2 linked regions of the Arthrobacter crystallopoietes genome follow. Each later gene encodes a partner of the first gene's protein in a complex. Links are inferred from orthologs where the notes say so. Each region holds a gene or a part of one and is shown on either strand. Other genes may lie near its edges. The genes, in order: mfd and uvrA.

Region 1 (8,761 bases):
CGGGAATCCGAGCCCGTCAGCCGGCTGGAGCTACCCGCTGACAGGTGCCGGGTCCGCGAAGGCGTCCGGCTGATCGGCCAGCTTCTTGTTGAACGCCCGGCCCAGGAGGTCGCTGCCTTGCTCGCCGAAGAAGAGTTCGTCCGCGCGCTCCTCCAGTTCGCTTTGGGCGTCCACGCTATCAGGGTCATCGGCATCGATGTCTGCGGCATCAGCGGCGATCGATAGGATGCCGTCGGCCAGGGCATCGAGCCCGAACCAGCGGTAGCCGGCCACAGCGGCGGCGAGCTCATCCTCATCGAGAACCTGGATCCCGTGCAGCAGGCCTCCGTTCTGGGCGACGTTGTCCAGCATCAGCAGGTCATAGAGGGCCTGGTCCCCTTCAGACCGCGGACCCTCATAGTCGTAGTCCAGGGCTCTGTTCCACACTTCTTTTTCGCGCATTATCCCCAACCCCCTTAGCATTCGTAGCTACGGGCGGCCGCCGGCGGAAGCGGCCCCACGACCGAGCATAACGGTAGTCCGGGCGGAGGTGGAGAGCTCGACGCCAAGAAAATCGAACGGCTGGATCGAATCCGATTTATCCGCTCGCGCTGACCTCGAATTTTGAGTAAATACTGAGCTGGCGCAGACGCTGTCCTTGAGGGTGTTGGCCAAATACTGTCTGATAGCGCATTCCTGCGGCGGCACGGTCCTGACGCCCCTTGCCTGGACCATTCGCAGCTGTCTCTTCAGGTTGTGCTTAAACGGGGTGCGGGTAGCGTTGGGAAGAGCCTGCCCGCATTCCGGCCAGGCCCAGACTGTTGATTCCCTGTCCAAGCTCCAACCTCCCCGGCTCAGAACGTCAGTCGTTGGCGGTAAACTTTTACCCGTGACCCCGGAGTTCTGCTGAACTTCGGGTACTTGTGTTGCGCCCTGCCGGGGAAGAGTAAGGATTAGAAGACCATGAGCCTGAACGGACTGCGGACCGCCCTCGCTGAAGATAAGTCCTTCGAGCGGGTACGGCTCTACGCGTCCCGGCCGGCGGGGGAGCGCAGCGAGGATCTGCAGATCGGCGCGCCCCCCGGGCTGCGCGCGGCGTTGCTGGCGGAGATGGTCGAGGGGCAGGAATCCGGCGTCGTTCTTGCGGTTACCGCTACCGGGCGCGAGACCGAGGATCTGGCCACGGCGCTGCGCTGCTACCTGCCGGCCGAGTCCATCGAGGAGTTCCCCAGCTGGGAAACGCTCCCGCACGAGCGGCTTTCCCCGCGCTCGGACACGGTGGGCCGGCGCCTGTCCGTGCTGCGCCGGCTCAAGTACGACGACGGCGCCAGCCCGCTCCGCGTGGTGATCGCTCCGGTGCGCGCGGTGCTGCAGCCGCTGGTCAAGGGCCTGGGCGAGCTGAAGCCGGTGTCGCTGAAGGTGGGGGACGAGGTCTCCTTCGAGTCCGTGGTCCGGCAGCTGGCCGATGCCGCCTACGCGCGGGTGGACATGGTCACGCACCGGGGCGAGTTCGCGGTGCGCGGCGGCATCCTGGATGTTTTCCCGCCCACCGAGGACCATCCGGTGCGCATCGACTTCTTCGGCGACGAGGTGGACCAGATGCGCTGGTTCGCGGTGGCGGACCAGCGCAGTCTCTCGGGCGAGAACGTCAAGCACCCCAGCGCGCTGTACGCCCCGCCGTGCCGGGAGCTGCTGATCACCCCGGACGTGATGAGCCGGGCCGCGAAGCTGAAGTCCCAGATGCCGGCCGCGGCGGACATGCTGGAGAAGATCGCAGGCGGCATTGCCGTCGAGGGCATGGAGTCGCTGGCCCCGGTGCTGGTGGACGCCATGGTTCCGTTCCTGGGCGAGCTGCCGGAAGGCTCCCTCGCCGTCGTTATTGAGCCGGAAAAGGTGCGCGCCCGCGCCCACGATCTGGAAGCGACCAACGCGGAGTTCCTCGCCGCGGCGTGGGCCACAGCGTCCGACGGCGGCGACGCGCCGCTGGACCTGGCGCTGCAGGGGGACCTGGACGAGGCGAGCTTCCGCTCCCTGGCGGACACCCGCACCACCGCCCTGGACCGCAAGGTCTCCTGGTGGTCCATCACCTCCTTCAACCCGGACGATGAAACCGTGCTGGACGTGGACTCGCTGACCGTCAGCGCGCGCGAGCCCCGCGGCTACCAGGGCGACGTGGCGGAAATGATGGAGTTCATCGGCGGCCGCGTCCGCGACCAGTGGCGCGTCGTCGTCGCCACCGAAGGCCCCGGCCCCGCGCAGCGCCTGGCCGAGCTCTTCCACGACAATGACATCCCCGCCACCCGCGTCGACTCCCTCGAGGACCAGCCGCAGCCGGGCATCATCGAAATTACGACGGCGAGTGCGGGCAAGGGGTTCGTCTTCGACGGGTTGAAGCTCGGTCTGCTCACCGAGGCGGACCTGCTCGGCCGGACCTCGGCCGCCGGCACCCGCGACATGCGCAAGATGCCCTCGAAGCGCCGCAACGCCGTCGATCCCCTGCAGCTGACTGCGGGGGACTTCGTGGTGCACGAGCAGCACGGCGTGGGCAAGTTCGTGGAGCTGCTGCAGCGCTCCTCCGGGGCCGGATCCACCAAGACCATGCGCGAATACCTGGTGCTGGAGTACGCGCCGTCCAAGCGCGGGGCGCCGGGGGACCGGCTGTTTGTGCCCACGGACCAGCTGGACCAGGTCACCCGCTACGTCGGCGGCGACGCGCCCGCGCTGTCCAAGATGGGCGGCTCGGACTGGGCCAACACCAAGAACAAGGCGCGCAAGGCGGTCAAGGAGATCGCCGGTGAGCTCATCCGGCTGTATTCGGCGCGGATGGCCTCGCGCGGGCATGCCTTCGCCCCGGACACCCCTTGGCAGCGCGAGCTGGAGGAGGCGTTCCCGTACATCGAGACGCCGGACCAGCTGACTACCATCAACGAGGTCAAGCAGGACATGGAGCGCGAGATCCCCATGGACCGCCTGGTCTCCGGCGACGTGGGCTACGGCAAAACCGAGATCGCCGTGCGCGCCGCGTTCAAGGCGGTGCAGGACGGCAAGCAGGTGGCGCTGCTGGTGCCCACCACCCTGCTCTCGCAGCAGCACTACGAGACCTTCTCCGAGCGGTTCAGCGGTTTCCCCATCCGGGTCAAGGCGCTCTCCCGTTTCCAGACCGCCAAGGAATCCAAGGAGACCATCGAGGGCGTGAAAAACGGCGCGGTGGACGTGATCATCGGCACGCACCGGCTGCTGTCCAAGGAAGTGGACTTCAAGGATCTGGGCCTGGTCATCGTGGACGAGGAACAGCGTTTCGGCGTGGAGCACAAGGAGGCGCTGAAAAAGATGCGCACCAACGTGGACGTTCTGGCCATGAGTGCGACGCCGATTCCGCGCACCTTGGAGATGTCGCTTACCGGCATCCGCGAGACTTCCACTTTGGCTACGCCGCCGGAAGAGCGGCACCCTGTGCTGACCTACGTGGGCGGGTACACGGACAAGCAGGCTTCTGCTGCCATCCGGCGCGAGCTGATGCGCGAAGGCCAAGTGTTCTTCGTGCACAACCGCGTCTCCTCGATCGACGCGACCGCCGCCCGCATCCGCGAGCTGGTGCCCGAGGCGCGGGTGGAAGTGGCCCACGGGCGGATGAGCGAATCCAAGCTCGAGCAGATTATCGTGGACTTCTGGGAAAAGCGCTTCGACGTGCTCGTCTGCACCACCATCATCGAAACCGGCCTGGACATCTCCAACGCCAACACGCTGATTGTGGACCGGGCGGACAACTACGGCCTGTCCCAGCTGCACCAGCTGCGCGGCCGAGTGGGCCGTGGCCGCGAGCGGGCCTACGCGTACTTCCTCTACCCGGCGGAGAAGCCGTTGGGCGAGGTGGCGCTGGAGCGGCTCAAGGCCGTGGCCTCCCACAATGAGCTTGGCGCAGGCATGCAATTGGCCCTGAAGGACCTCGAGATCCGCGGCGCCGGCAACCTCTTGGGCGGCGAGCAATCCGGCCACATCCAGGGCGTCGGGTTCGACCTTTACATCCGGCTGGTCGGCGAGGCCGTCGCGGACTACCGCGGCGAGGCCGAAGAGAAGGCCGCCGAAATGAAGATCGAGCTGCCCGTCAACGCCCACCTCCCGCACGACTACGTCCCGGGGGAGCGGCTGCGTCTGGAGGCCTACCGCAAGCTTGCCTCAGCGACGACGCTGGAGGGCATCGACGAGGTGGTCGAGGAACTGACCGACCGCTACGGCGAACCGCCCTTGCCCGTGCAGAACCTTATCGCCGTGGCCCGGTTCAGGGTTGGCGCCCGCGAAGTCGGCCTGACCGACGTGGCGCTGCAGGGCAACTTCATCAAGTTCGCCCCCGCATCCCTGCCCGAGTCCAAGACCATGCGCCTGAACCGCATGTACCCGGGGTCTCAAGTCAAACCCAACCTCGACTTCATCCTCATCCCCAAGCCCAAAACCTCCCGCATCGGCGGCCGCGACCTCTCCGACCAAGCCGTCCTCGAATGGGCCCAAGGCGTCATCGACGCAGTGTTTAAGGGGTAGCTATTGAGAGTAAGTGAGAGCACGTCCTGTTTACTAAAGAGTACTGTCAATATATTTCGAGGCTCTCCTATTCCAAGCAATAAGTGAAGAAATAGGATCTGGAGAGGATTCCTCTTTCTCCTTAATACGTTGAGGACGTCCATGAACCTCAAAGGCTGCTATATACCCGAAGTGGTCCGGCTTGGTGGACAGTTTCTCGATTTGTGACCGCCAGTCGCCATACGTTCGTTCCAGGATGCCATCTATCAGCCATTCCATGTCGGGATAATCCAATGTTTCTTGAAAGAAAGAGCGAACAATGTGAAGCGACTCTGCGACGCTATGGTTTTGGGTATATGTCATATGGAAAGCGGTGGAATACAGGGCACCATAAAGATCCCCAATTGGCCATTCGGCGGCTACGACATGGGAGGCTCCTCGCAATAGCAGCGCGTCAGCGACTGACAGGCCCTCATGGAGTGCAGTCCGTGCATTATTTGCACTACCGACCGAGCAGACGTCGAGAAAGATCAGCTCGGCTTGTGATACTCCTTCAGAGCGCAGAATATCAATCACGTCAACCGTTTCTTCGCCCGAAGGACCGAGAAGCAACTGATTATCTGCGAGATTGCCGAATCCCTTGCCATGGGCAGATACATGGATCACGTCAGCTTGTGATTGGAGGAATTCCTCTGATGTGTGTTTGGGGAGATAAAGGCGATAGCAGTCTCTAATTGCCCGGCATTCTTTCGTCGCACTGCTGATGCGAGTATCGCCGGCACTGCAATCGAAGATGTCTAGCAGATTGGAATTCTTCTCGTAGCGGCGTGGAACGGCCTGGGCCACCATAGCGGACAGCAACAGCGACGGTGTACGTAAGCATTCAGCCTTACTTATGGCGCTGAGGAGAAAATGTAAAGGTACTCCGGATAATTGACGTCCCGGTGAATACCATATTTTCAGCGGTTTCGATGATATTTCATTCCACCAGTTCTCCAAGGGCGAGGCGATGCTGCTCAACACGTCCCGGAGCGTCGACTCACCATCGTCTGAGACAACGCTTGGATTTTTTGCTCTTTCACCGTTTTCCCGATGCTCTAGATGTTTCCCTATATTGTTGAGAAAAGTTTGACCGATGACCTCGTAATGCTCGAAGAAATTGTTCTCGCCGTCCACCCAGATGAAACTCAATTCCGACCGCCGGGCGTCATACTCCAAATGCAGAAAGATCTCGTCTGGATGCAGATAGTCGCTAGGGCAAGGGGGCGGCCAGTAGGCCGAACTTGAGGCAGGGGGTGGCACCGGCCTTTCTATGGCTTGTCCTAGTCGCAGTGAAGCGCGCCAGTCATCAATGTCCGAATCGAACTTTGCTAACGCATCCTTGTCTACGATTGCGCTAGGGAAAGCTTCACGCAATAAGAGTGACGAAGCGATGGCGTCCGCATGCCGGGTTCTGTCTATAGCGTTGAATTCTTCACTTATCGGAGTTAAAATATCATTCGTCATTGTATTTTTCATACTGCCAGTGTTGAAGAATTCTCGACATGCGTCGATAGATACATACAAAGACCTCGAGAGAATGTGGGGCATCGGAAACTTTGAAGTGTCATATAAATCCACTCTAACCATGCCAAAAATCATCGCGAGCGCCAAACTATATTTCCCATGGCTGCCATATAGTGGGGCGACGAACGTGCGCCTTCGATTATTGAATTCCCAAACAAAGCCGAACTCAATAATCTCAGTTTGATATATCGCCGTCAAAAACAGATCGTTGGGACGCCAGCTAATGTCTTTAAACCATTCAATGTCTGCGCTGTCTAAGTATAATTCCAACGTGGGTAATAGGCCGTTCGTATGCATAATGATTCTTTGGGGAAGTGTTGCAGCAAGAGAGTCTCGCCATTCAAGCCCCTCTATTGTTGGATGACTCGGCTTCGCCATGATGTCTGTGTAAACCACCCGTGGCCCCTCGAGTAGTTCTAGCACTTCCTTCGGTAGGTCATCCGCACGCGAGCTCTCCGGGTCGCAATTCATGCCAAATAGTGCGTGTTCAAGCGATCGATCCCAATCCGTTGGAAGATCATCTAATGGGATGCCATTCGCCGTGGCTAGCAGCCCCCAGCACCGCACCAAATCGGCAGCGGTAGTGAAACTGTATTGATTCTCTAGCTGAAACGGACGCAGGGCTAGCTTGCCCCAGATTTCAGATATAGAGTCTGCGGTCAGGTCATCAACGCTCTCGTGTTGTGCCAAGAGTGCTGCAATGCAGGCTGCGGTAGAGCCAGCGCTCCACCCAAACAAGTAACCTAAGTGGGCTGTAAGAACAACAAAGGTTTGGTCGGCGAGTAAGCCAGACTGAACATTGTTTTTATACATTGACTGAAGCGAAGATTCCATTTCCCCCATTAGTTCAGCATATATCCTCCGCGCCCCTTATGATGTGGTGAAGGTCGATGGCCTTAACGGACGGGGGCGCAGTTCATTGGCCGTCCTACAGCGGGGCGAGGACACGGCTGACGGTGCTTTCGTACTTTCCCAAGAGTCTGGGGAGCCGGGCGCGACCACTGCTCATTGAGGATAACCGTCATTGCGCTGGCGCTGATGGTGGTATTCAATGTTCTGTCTGGCGTGGCTTGGCATAGTTCTGCCGCATGATGATGTCGTCGGTGTCGCCTTTGTTGGGGGCCAGCGGAGTTCCCATTCATCCAATGGTGACGGTGGTTGGATTGATCTGCTGGGTGTAGGTGAAGCCAGAGCCGTGGCTGACTTCGAGCCCTCCCGCGGTGGCGGGTTCCCGGTGGTGCTACGGATGTCCGTTCCGATAGGCGGCTGCTGTCCGCGCCGGAGGGAAACGACGCTCTAAGGATCAGAGGTTGCAGACGGAAGTGAGGCGAAGACGGCCTGAACCTTTTCTGCTTCCGGTGCTTCACGGCGGAGCCTGGCCCAGTTTTCGGCCACGGCTAGATGACTCCTCGCGGCGGCAACGACGGCCTCCGGCAGCGGATTGTTCCAATTCCGGACTAGCTCCGCGAGCGTCTCCGCGGCGGAACGACGTGCCAAGGCCAGTTCCATGGAATCGACGATGCCAATACGGATGGCTGGTGTTGCGGTCATGCCCTGTATTCGAAGCAGGGTGGGTATGCGGATTGTTTCCTCATAGTCAGAGTAGCTCCTGAAGGTGCAGGCTGAGCCACAGCACCAAGGTGTCTTCGGGCTGGCCCAAATCAATGCCAAAGAGTTCGGAGAGGCGCCGCAGGCGGTAACGGAGAGTGTTCTGATGTAGGGACAGAGCGGCGGCAGTTTTGGCGGAGTCGCGCGATAAATCGAGGTAGGTGCGCAACGTCTTGGCATAGTCGGTTCCGGACTTGGCATCGAATTCCACCATCCTGGTTGCGGCCGGGGACATGAGCCGCGGGGTGTTCCGGAACTGAGCCGCGAGTTCGAGCAGGGTCAGCCGGCTGCGTACTTCCTGGGCGCTGGCATAGGCGCCGTCGCTGCGCCCGGAAGCGAGCATCAACAGAACAAGGTCGGCGTCGTGCCGTGAACGGCTGATCCCGGCGACGGTAGCGGCGGCAGAGCCGGTCGACACCCGTAGCTGGACTGGCAGGGTAGCGGCGGATCGCTCGATCAGGCGGCGGGCCAGGGCCTCGATGGACCCCAGAGCCGATGCGGCAGCGTCCGCGAAGAGGGCGTAGATGGTGGTGCCAATGAGGACGCAGTGGGCGCCTTGCCGGTGGGACTCGCACTGCGTGGTGACAAGGTCTACGAGGCGGAGCAGGGAGATTTCGTCGGCTTGGCTGAGGTCCGGTTGGAAAGCGACGACAACGAAGGGGCCCGACGGCTTGAGTCCAAGTTGTTCCGCGATGAGCTGGACATCATCGCCGCCTTCGAGGAGCCGGCGGAGGAGTTCTGCGCGTTGCTGACGGGCCAGATCGTTGGCGCTGCGGGCACGCAACATGTGCAGGGCGGCGATATCGGCGGCGCGTTCCAGTGCCTGCTCCGCGTCGGAATCCAGGTTTCCGTCGGCGTCGACAACCCAGATGGAACCCAGCGGTTGGTTCCCTGCCCTGACGGCGATGGCCAACCGGTCCAGCGCTGTGCCGATCCCTTTGATGTGCACGGCGCCGCGAGACTGAAACACGGAGGCGTACTGCTCGGCGTTCTCCGGCAGGTAGGGAACCTGCCGCCCCAGGATTCCGTTCCGTCGGTCTTCATCAATGGGCTGGTCGGGGAGGGCGGAGTAGGCCAGTACCTGTTCCTGGAG
Region 2 (8,012 bases), 750 kb from region 1 along the record:
GTCATGAAATGGGATCCGTCCAAGTACGCCGAGTTTGCGGATTACCGCAGCCGCCCCTTCTTCGACCTGACCGGCAGGATCGCCGCCGAGGAGCCGCGCCGGGTGGTGGACCTGGGCTGCGGTCCTGGCAGCCTGACCGCAGCCCTGGTAGACCGCTGGCCCCGGGCGCGGGTGACCGGACTGGATTCGTCCGCGGCCATGATCGCCGCGGCCAGTGCCGCTTCACGACCGCAGAACCTGGATTTCGAGGTCGGCGACATCGCGGCTTGGACTCCGCCGGAGGATCTGGATGTGCTCGTCTCAAACGCCGCCCTCCAGTGGCTGCCGGGGCACCAGGACCTGCTGCGTGCGTGGGCGTCAGCGCTGGGCTCCGGCGCGTGGCTGGCGTTCCAGGTTCCGGGCAACTTCTCCGCGCCGTCGCATGTGCTGATGCGCCGCCAGGCGGCCTCCAGCAGGTGGCATTCCCGTCTCGACGGCGTCCTCCGGCACGAAGATGCCGTCAGCGAGCCCGCGGATTACCTCGCGCTGCTGCTGGAGGCGGGATTCGACGCCGATGCCTGGGAGACCACGTACCTCCACGTTTTGCAGGGGTCCGATCCGGTGCTGGAGTGGGTCCGGGGGACGGGTCTGCGCCCGGTTCTCGCCGCCTTGGAGCCCCAGGAGGCGTCCGAGTTCGAGAGGGAATATGCCGAGGCCCTGCGCCATGCCTATCCGGCGGGCCCGCACGGAACGGTTTTCCCCTTCCGACGGATCTTCTGCGTTGCGCGCAAGCGCTGACTACCAGCCCCGCTCGCGCCATTCGGCCAGGTGCGGGCGTTCGGCGCCGAGCGTGGTGCCCTTGCCGTGGCCCGGGTGGACCACCGTGTCGTCCGGGAGATAGTCGAAAAGACGGCGTTCGACGTCGTTAATCAGCGAGGAGAAGCGCTGCGGGTCCTGCTGGGTGTTGCCAACGCCGCCCGGGAACAGCGAGTCACCGGTGAAGACATGCGAGGGCCCGTGCGCGTTGCGGTACAGCAGAGCAACCGAGCCGGGAGTGTGGCCGCGGAGTTTGATGGCCTCCAGCGAGAACCCGTCGAATTCCGCGAGGTCCCCGTGATCGAGTGCGACGGCGGTGGGAACCTCGATCTGCGCGATGTCCTCGGTTCCGGCCGCGGTGCGGGCGCCGGTGAGTTTCACTGTCTCGGCAAGGGCACGCACATGGTCCCAGTGGCTGTGCGTGGTGATGATCATCGCCACTTTGGCGGGAGCCGGGCTGTCCTGCGCCCCTTCGGCCAGCAGCTTTTCGATGGCGGGCAGATCATCCGCGGCGTCGATGAGCACCTGTGTGCCGGAATCCTTCGCCGTGATCAAATAGACGTTGTTGTCCATCTCGCTGACGGACGCCGAGCGGATGGTGATGTCATCAAGTTCCCACATGCGCCCAGTCTAATCACAGGCCCGCCGCTGCCCGGGGCAGGTCTGCGCCCAGAGTGAAAATCCTTGTCCGACGTCGGGAAATTGGCGTAAATTCGATTGGTCCGGGAACGGACAAGTGCAGAAGGGCAGGCAGCGGTACATGGAAGCTGACCAATTCGACTGGCGGCTGGACAAGCAGAGCTCGGTGCCGCTGTTCGAGCAGCTGCGCCTGCGCATTATCGAGGCGTCCGACGGCGGCGAGCTGGCTATCGGAACCAAGCTGCCGCCGGTGCGGCGGCTGGCCGACCATCTCGGCATTGTGCCCAACACCGTGGCCCGCGCCTACCGGGAACTGGAGACGGCCGGCCGGGTGACAACCGGAGGCCGCGCCGGCACGGTGATCAGTGCGGGCGGGGACGAATCTTCGCGGCTGCTGGCCGAGGCGGCCATGACGTTTGCCGAGACGGCCCGGGCACAGGGCGCCACGGTCAAGACTGCCTTGGCCGCGGTCAAGGCGGCCCTGGAACGCTGATCCAGCGGATAGGCGGGCCGGAGGAAAAAGCCCACCCTGCGTTGAAGGAACGCGGACAACTTTGGTCCGCGTGCGCACCGACTGTGGTGAACGCAATACATTTTCGAACGGACTTTCGATTAGAGTGGAAACCGTGCTAAAAGCGAGTGAATCAACTGGACCCGGATCCCACGAGGATGTCCGGGCGGACCTATCCCGGCTGGTCGTGAAGGGCGCGCGGGAGCACAACCTGCGCAACGTCGACCTGGACCTGCCCAGGGATTCCATGATCGTATTCACCGGGCTGTCCGGTTCCGGCAAGTCCTCCCTGGCCTTCGACACGATCTTCGCCGAGGGGCAGCGCCGCTATGTCGAATCCCTGTCAGCCTATGCGCGCATGTTCCTGGGCCAGGTGGACAAACCGGATGTCGACTTCATTGAAGGCCTTTCCCCGGCAGTATCCATCGACCAGAAATCGACGAGCAAGAACCCCCGTTCCACGGTGGGCACGATCACCGAGATCTACGACTACATGCGCCTGCTCTGGGCCCGCGTGGGCCGCCCGCACTGCCCGGTTTGCGGCCAACCGGTGACACGGCAGACTCCGCAGCAGATTGTGGATCAGCTGCTGGAGCTTGAGAGCGGTACCCGGTTCCAGATCCTCGCCCCGGTAGTCCGTGGGCGCAAGGGCGAGTTCGTGGACCTGTTCAAGGAACTCTCCGCCAAGGGCTATTCCCGCGCCAAGGTGGACGGCAAACTGGTCCAGCTGTCGGAGCCGCCCAAGCTCGGCAAGCAGTTCAAGCACACCATCGAAGTGGTCATCGACCGGCTGGTGGTCAAGGACGGCATCCAGCAGCGGCTGACCGACTCGATCGAGACCGGGCTGGGCCTGGCCGAGGGGCGTGTGCTGGCAGACTTTGTGGACCTGGATGAAAGCGATCCGGGACGTACCCGGGCCTTTTCGGAGCACCTTGCCTGCCCCAATGAGCACCCGCTGGCCATCGACGAAGTCGAGCCGCGGTCCTTCTCGTTCAACAATCCGTTCGGCGCCTGCCCGGTCTGTACCGGCATCGGCAGCAAGCTCGAGGTGGACGAGGACCTGGTCGTTCCGGACCCGGAGCTCAGCCTCGGCGACGGCGCGATCGCGCCCTGGGCCCTGGGTACGGCGACGCAGCAGTACTGGAACCGGCTGCTTGAAGGCCTGTCCCACGAACTCGGATTCTCCATGGACGTTCCCTTCAATGAGCTATCCAAGGATGCGCGCAAGGCTGTGCTCTACGGCAAGGACCACAAGGTGGTGGTTCAGTACCGCAACCGGTTTGGCCGCGAACGCAAGTACAGCACCGGTTTCGAAGGCGCCGTGCAATACATCCACCGCAAGCATCTGGAAACCGAGTCCGACAATGCGCGGGACCGCTACGAGCAGTACATGCGGGAGGTTCCCTGTCCCGAATGCAAGGGCGCCCGGTTGAACCCGGCGTCCCTGTCGGTCCTCATCAACGGCAGGTCCATTGCCGAAGTGTCGGCGATGCCGCTGCAGGAATGCCGCGACTTCCTGAATTCACTGGAGCTGACGCCGCGCGAGGCACAAATCGCGCAGCAGGTGCTCATCGAGATCCAGGCCCGGCTCCGCTTCCTGCTGGACGTAGGCCTCTCCTATCTGAACCTCGAACGCGCTGCCGGCACCCTGTCGGGTGGTGAAGCGCAGCGCATCCGGCTGGCCACCCAGATCGGTTCCGGCCTCGTCGGCGTGCTCTACGTCCTGGACGAGCCGTCCATCGGCCTGCACCAGCGGGACAACCGCCGGCTGATCGAAACCCTGACCCGCCTGCGCGATCTGGGCAACACACTGATCGTGGTCGAGCACGACGAAGATACCATCAGCGAAGCCGACTGGATTGTGGACGTCGGTCCGGGTGCGGGCGAGCACGGAGGCCAGATAGTCCATTCCGGTTCGCTCAAGGAACTGCTGGATAATGAGCAGTCCATTACCGGCGATTACCTGGCCGGCCGGCGCCGCATCGACATCCCCGCCAAGCGCCGCAAGATCGATAAGAAGCGGCAGCTCAAGGTAGTCGCTGCCCGGGAAAACAACCTGCAGGGCATCGACGCGGTCTTCCCGCTCGGCGTTTTCACCGCGGTGACCGGGGTGAGTGGCTCCGGAAAGTCCACCCTCGTCAACGACATCCTATACAAGGTGCTGGCCAACAAGCTCAACCGGGCCAAGCAGGTCGCCGGCCGGCATACCCGCGTCGAGGGACTTGAGCACCTGGACAAGGTCATCCACGTTGACCAGAGTCCGATCGGCCGGACGCCGCGGTCCAACGCGGCCACCTACACCGGTGTCTTCGACAACATCCGCAAACTCTTCGCGGAAACCAACGAGGCCAAGGTGCGCGGCTACCAGCCCGGACGGTTCTCGTTCAACGTCAAGGGCGGACGCTGTGAAGCATGCAGCGGTGACGGCACACTGAAGATCGAGATGAACTTCCTGCCGGATGTCTATGTCCCCTGTGAGGTCTGCCACGGCGCCCGCTACAACCGCGAAACGCTTGAAGTCCATTACAAGGGCAAGACCATTGCCGATGTCCTGGATATGCCGATTGAGGAAGGTGCAGAATTCTTCGCGGCCTTCACCCCGATTGCGCGCCACTTGAACACCTTGGTGGACGTCGGCTTGGGGTACGTCCGGCTCGGCCAGCCCGCTACCACCCTTTCCGGCGGCGAAGCGCAGCGGGTGAAGCTCGCGAGTGAGCTGCAGAAGCGAAGCAACGGCCGGAGTATCTACGTACTGGACGAACCCACCACCGGGCTGCACTTCGAGGATATCCGCAAGCTGTTGCTGGTACTCCAGTCGTTGGTGGACAAGGGCAACACCGTGATCACCATCGAACACAACCTGGACGTCATCAAGAGTGCCGACTGGGTAGTGGATCTTGGACCGGACGGAGGTTCCGGCGGCGGGCGGATTATTGCAGCCGGCACGCCTGAACAGGTGGCAAAAGCCGAGGTCAGCCACACCGGACGGTTCCTCGCGGAGGTACTGGAAACGGCCTGATTTACGGCGCGGTATATACCTCGAAGGGAATGCTTGTAACGCATAACGTTCAACGTATGGAAAAATGCCTAGGTGACTTCTTTGCCGGCGCTGGTTCTCTTTGACCTTGATGGGACTCTGGTGGATCCCGCGGGAGCCATCACCGGGGGTATCAGCCGTGCCCTGCAGCTAGCCGGCCTGCCGGTCCCGCAACAGGATGTCCTCGACTCCATGGTCGGTCCTCCGCTCGGGCAGTCGCTGCGGGAGAAGGCCGGTGTTCCGGAGAGCGATCTGGCTGAAGTCATTCGGCTCTACCGGACCGAGTACCGCCACTCCGGGATGGCAGCCAGCCATGTTTATCCGGGAGTGGAAGGACTGCTGCAGCAGTTGAAGACCGAAGGCACAATCCTGGCCGTGGTTACGCAGAAGCCCACTCCGATCGCCGACGAACTGCTGCGCGTACAGGGGTTGACCGCCTATTTCGAGAGCATCCATGGGGCTGGCTTTGACGATCCGGGCAGCACCGCCGCAGCCGATGCAGGCAAGATTCCGATTCTCGAAGAGGCCTTGCGACAGTACGCCGGAGCGTACGGCAGCGTGGTGATGGTGGGGGACCGGCACTACGACATCGCGGCCGCCGTGCACCACGGGATTCCGGCTATCGGAGTCGGCTGGGGATTTGCGGCCGACGGCGAGCTGGAAGCCGCCGGTGCCGCCGCCGTCGTCGTCAATACCGAGGAACTAGCGGAAGAACTGGCACTGCAGCTAGCAGCCGCCACACAAGGAACGGAGAGGTAGGGGAATGGAATTTTTCGAAGGCACCCGTGCTGCGTTCCGTTCCGTGATCTCCGGTACCTGCCGGCCCACGGTTGAGGGGCTGGAAAACTTCCCGCGGGAGGGCCCGGTCATCGTCGCCCCGAACCACCAGTCGTTTTTCGACAGCATCATTGTCCAGGCGCTAATGCCGCGCAAGGTGGCGTTCTTTGCGAAGGCCGAGTACTTCACTGCGAAGGGACCGAAGGGCTCCGCGATGCGCTGGTTCTTCAACAGCGTTGGCTCCGTTCCGGTGGAACGCGGGGAACAGGCTGCCAGCGTGGCGGCGCTGCAGACGGCGGTGGAAATTCTTGAGCGGAAAGAGGCGTTCGGTATCTATCCTGAAGGCACGCGCTCCCGCGACGGTCTGTTGTACCGTGGAAGAACAGGTGTTGGCTGGCTTGCCTTGACCACCGGTGCTCCCGTGGTGCCGGTGGGACTGATCGGAACCGACAGGCTCCAGCCAGCGGACAAGAAGATGATCAAGCCGCAACATTTCACCCTCAAGGTCGGCGCGCCGCTGTATTTCGACAAGACGGGCCCGGGGCACTCCTTGCCTGCCCGCCGTGCCGCCACGGACAAGATCATGGACGCCATTGCCGAACTGAGCGGGCAGGAACGGGCCGGCACGTACAACCAATCCAAACAGGCACAGTAATGGCACTGCCCTCGTCTTACCGGCCGAAGCCGGGGGAGATCCCTACCCAGCCCGGGGTGTACAGGTTCCGGGATGACAACAAGCGCGTCATCTATGTGGGTAAGGCCAAGAACCTCCGGTCCCGCCTCAACAGCTACTTCGCAAATCCCGACGGACTCATGCCGCGTACCCGGGCAATGGTGCATACCGCCGCATCCGTAGAATGGACCGTGGTGGGCAGCGAACTGGAGGCCATCCAGCTCGAGTACACCTGGATCAAGGAGTTCACGCCCCGGTTCAACATCATGTTCCGGGACGATAAGTCCTACCCTTACCTGGCTGTCACCATGTCCGAGAAGTTTCCACGCGTGCAGGTCATGCGCGGGGACCGGCGGAAGGGCACCAAGTACTTCGGCCCCTTCTATCCGGCTAAGGCGATCAGGGAAACAGTCGACACCCTGCTGCGCGTCTTCCCGGTCCGTACCTGCAGCGTTGGCGTCTTCAACCGTGCCCAGCGGACCGGCCGGCCCTGCCTGCTCGGCTACATCGACAAGTGCTCCGCACCGTGCGTCGGGCGGATTTCGCCCGAAGACCACAAGGCCCTCGCCGCTGAATTCTGCGCTTTCATGGGCGGCGAAGCCGACCGTTTCATCCGCGCGCTGGAACAGAAGATGAACGCCGCCGTTGCCGAGCTCGATTACGAATCGGCGGCACGGTACCGCGACGACATCGCAGCCCTCAAGCGAGTCTTCGAACGCAATGCGGTGGTGCTCAGCGAGGACACGGACGCGGACATTTTCGCGTTGGCCGAAGACGAGCTCGAGGCGGCGGTCCAGGTCTTCCACGTCCGCGGCGGGCGGATCCGGGGCCAGCGCGGCTGGGTCGTCGAAAAGGTCGAGGATGCGTCTCCGGCCGACCTGACCGAGCACCTGCTGCAGCAGGTCTACGGCGACGGCGAGGGGCCCGACAGGATCCCCAAGCAGGTGCTGCTCCCCGTGGAGCCGGAGAACAGGCCCGAGCTGGAGGAGTGGCTGCGCGGCCTGCGCGGCAGCAAGGTCGAACTGCGGGTGCCCCAGCGCGGTGACAAGGCCGCGCTGCTCGGCACGGTGCAGGAGAACGCCACCCAGGCGCTGGCGCTGCATAAGAGCCGCCGCGCCGGAGACCTGACCACCCGCTCCGCCGCGCTGCAGGAGCTGCAGGAGGCGCTCGACCTGCCCGTGGCCCTGCTGCGCATCGAGTGCTACGACATTTCCCATGTCCAGGGAACCAACGTCGTGGCCTCCATGGTGGTCGTTGAGGACGGCCTGCCCAAGAAATCCGATTACCGGCGGTTCTCCATTACCGGCGATGCCGCGCGCGACGACACCTCCGCGATGTATGACGTCATCAGCCGCCGGTTCCGTAACTACCTGGCCGACAAGACGGCGGTTCCCGAACCCGAGGCGGCTCCGTCGCCGGGCGGCACGAAAGCACCCCTGGCTGCCGATGTCATCGACTCCAATGGCATCCCCGCCGGCGACGGTGTGTTGACGGATACGACGACGCCGGCGCCGCGCACCAAGTTTGCCTATCCGCCGAACCTCGTTGTGGTCGACGGCGGGCCGCCGCAGGTTTCCGCC

What was found.
Region 2: the proteins of mfd (region 1) and uvrA are in contact, whole or in part, in a crystal structure (PDB 4DFC), measured with the Escherichia coli proteins. The link is inferred for Arthrobacter crystallopoietes from one-to-one orthologs.

What each region holds. Positions count from the first base shown.
Region 1 is NZ_CP018863.1:3,175,372-3,184,132, forward strand. Bases 546-4,715 are described here. They hold mfd (transcription-repair coupling factor), read left to right. Parts: upstream 546-942; coding sequence 943-4,515; downstream 4,516-4,715. Other genes in these bases: AC20117_RS14880 (CHAT domain-containing protein), read right to left, coding at 4,549-4,715. Also shown: AC20117_RS14870 (hypothetical protein), read right to left, coding at 31-441; more of AC20117_RS14880, read right to left, coding at 4,716-6,903; AC20117_RS14885 (hypothetical protein), read right to left, coding at 7,357-7,611; AC20117_RS14890 (PucR family transcriptional regulator), read right to left, coding at 7,658-8,761. UniProt on the Escherichia coli protein: Couples transcription and DNA repair by recognizing RNA polymerase (RNAP) stalled at DNA lesions. Mediates ATP-dependent release of RNAP and its truncated transcript from the DNA, and recruitment of nucleotide excision repair machinery to the damaged site.
Region 2 is NZ_CP018863.1:3,926,378-3,934,389, forward strand. What follows is about bases 1,744-5,164. They hold uvrA (excinuclease ABC subunit UvrA), read left to right. Parts: upstream 1,744-2,060; coding sequence 2,061-4,964; downstream 4,965-5,164. Other genes in these bases: AC20117_RS18085 (GntR family transcriptional regulator), read left to right, coding at 1,744-1,927; AC20117_RS18095 (HAD hydrolase-like protein), read left to right, coding at 5,037-5,164. Outside these bases: AC20117_RS18075 (trans-aconitate 2-methyltransferase), read left to right, coding at 4-777; AC20117_RS18080 (MBL fold metallo-hydrolase), read right to left, coding at 778-1,416; more of AC20117_RS18085, read left to right, coding at 1,556-1,743; more of AC20117_RS18095, read left to right, coding at 5,165-5,741; AC20117_RS18100 (lysophospholipid acyltransferase family protein), read left to right, coding at 5,746-6,414; excinuclease ABC subunit UvrC, read left to right, coding at 6,414-8,012. UniProt on the Escherichia coli protein: The UvrABC repair system catalyzes the recognition and processing of DNA lesions. UvrA is an ATPase and a DNA-binding protein. A damage recognition complex composed of 2 UvrA and 2 UvrB subunits scans DNA for abnormalities.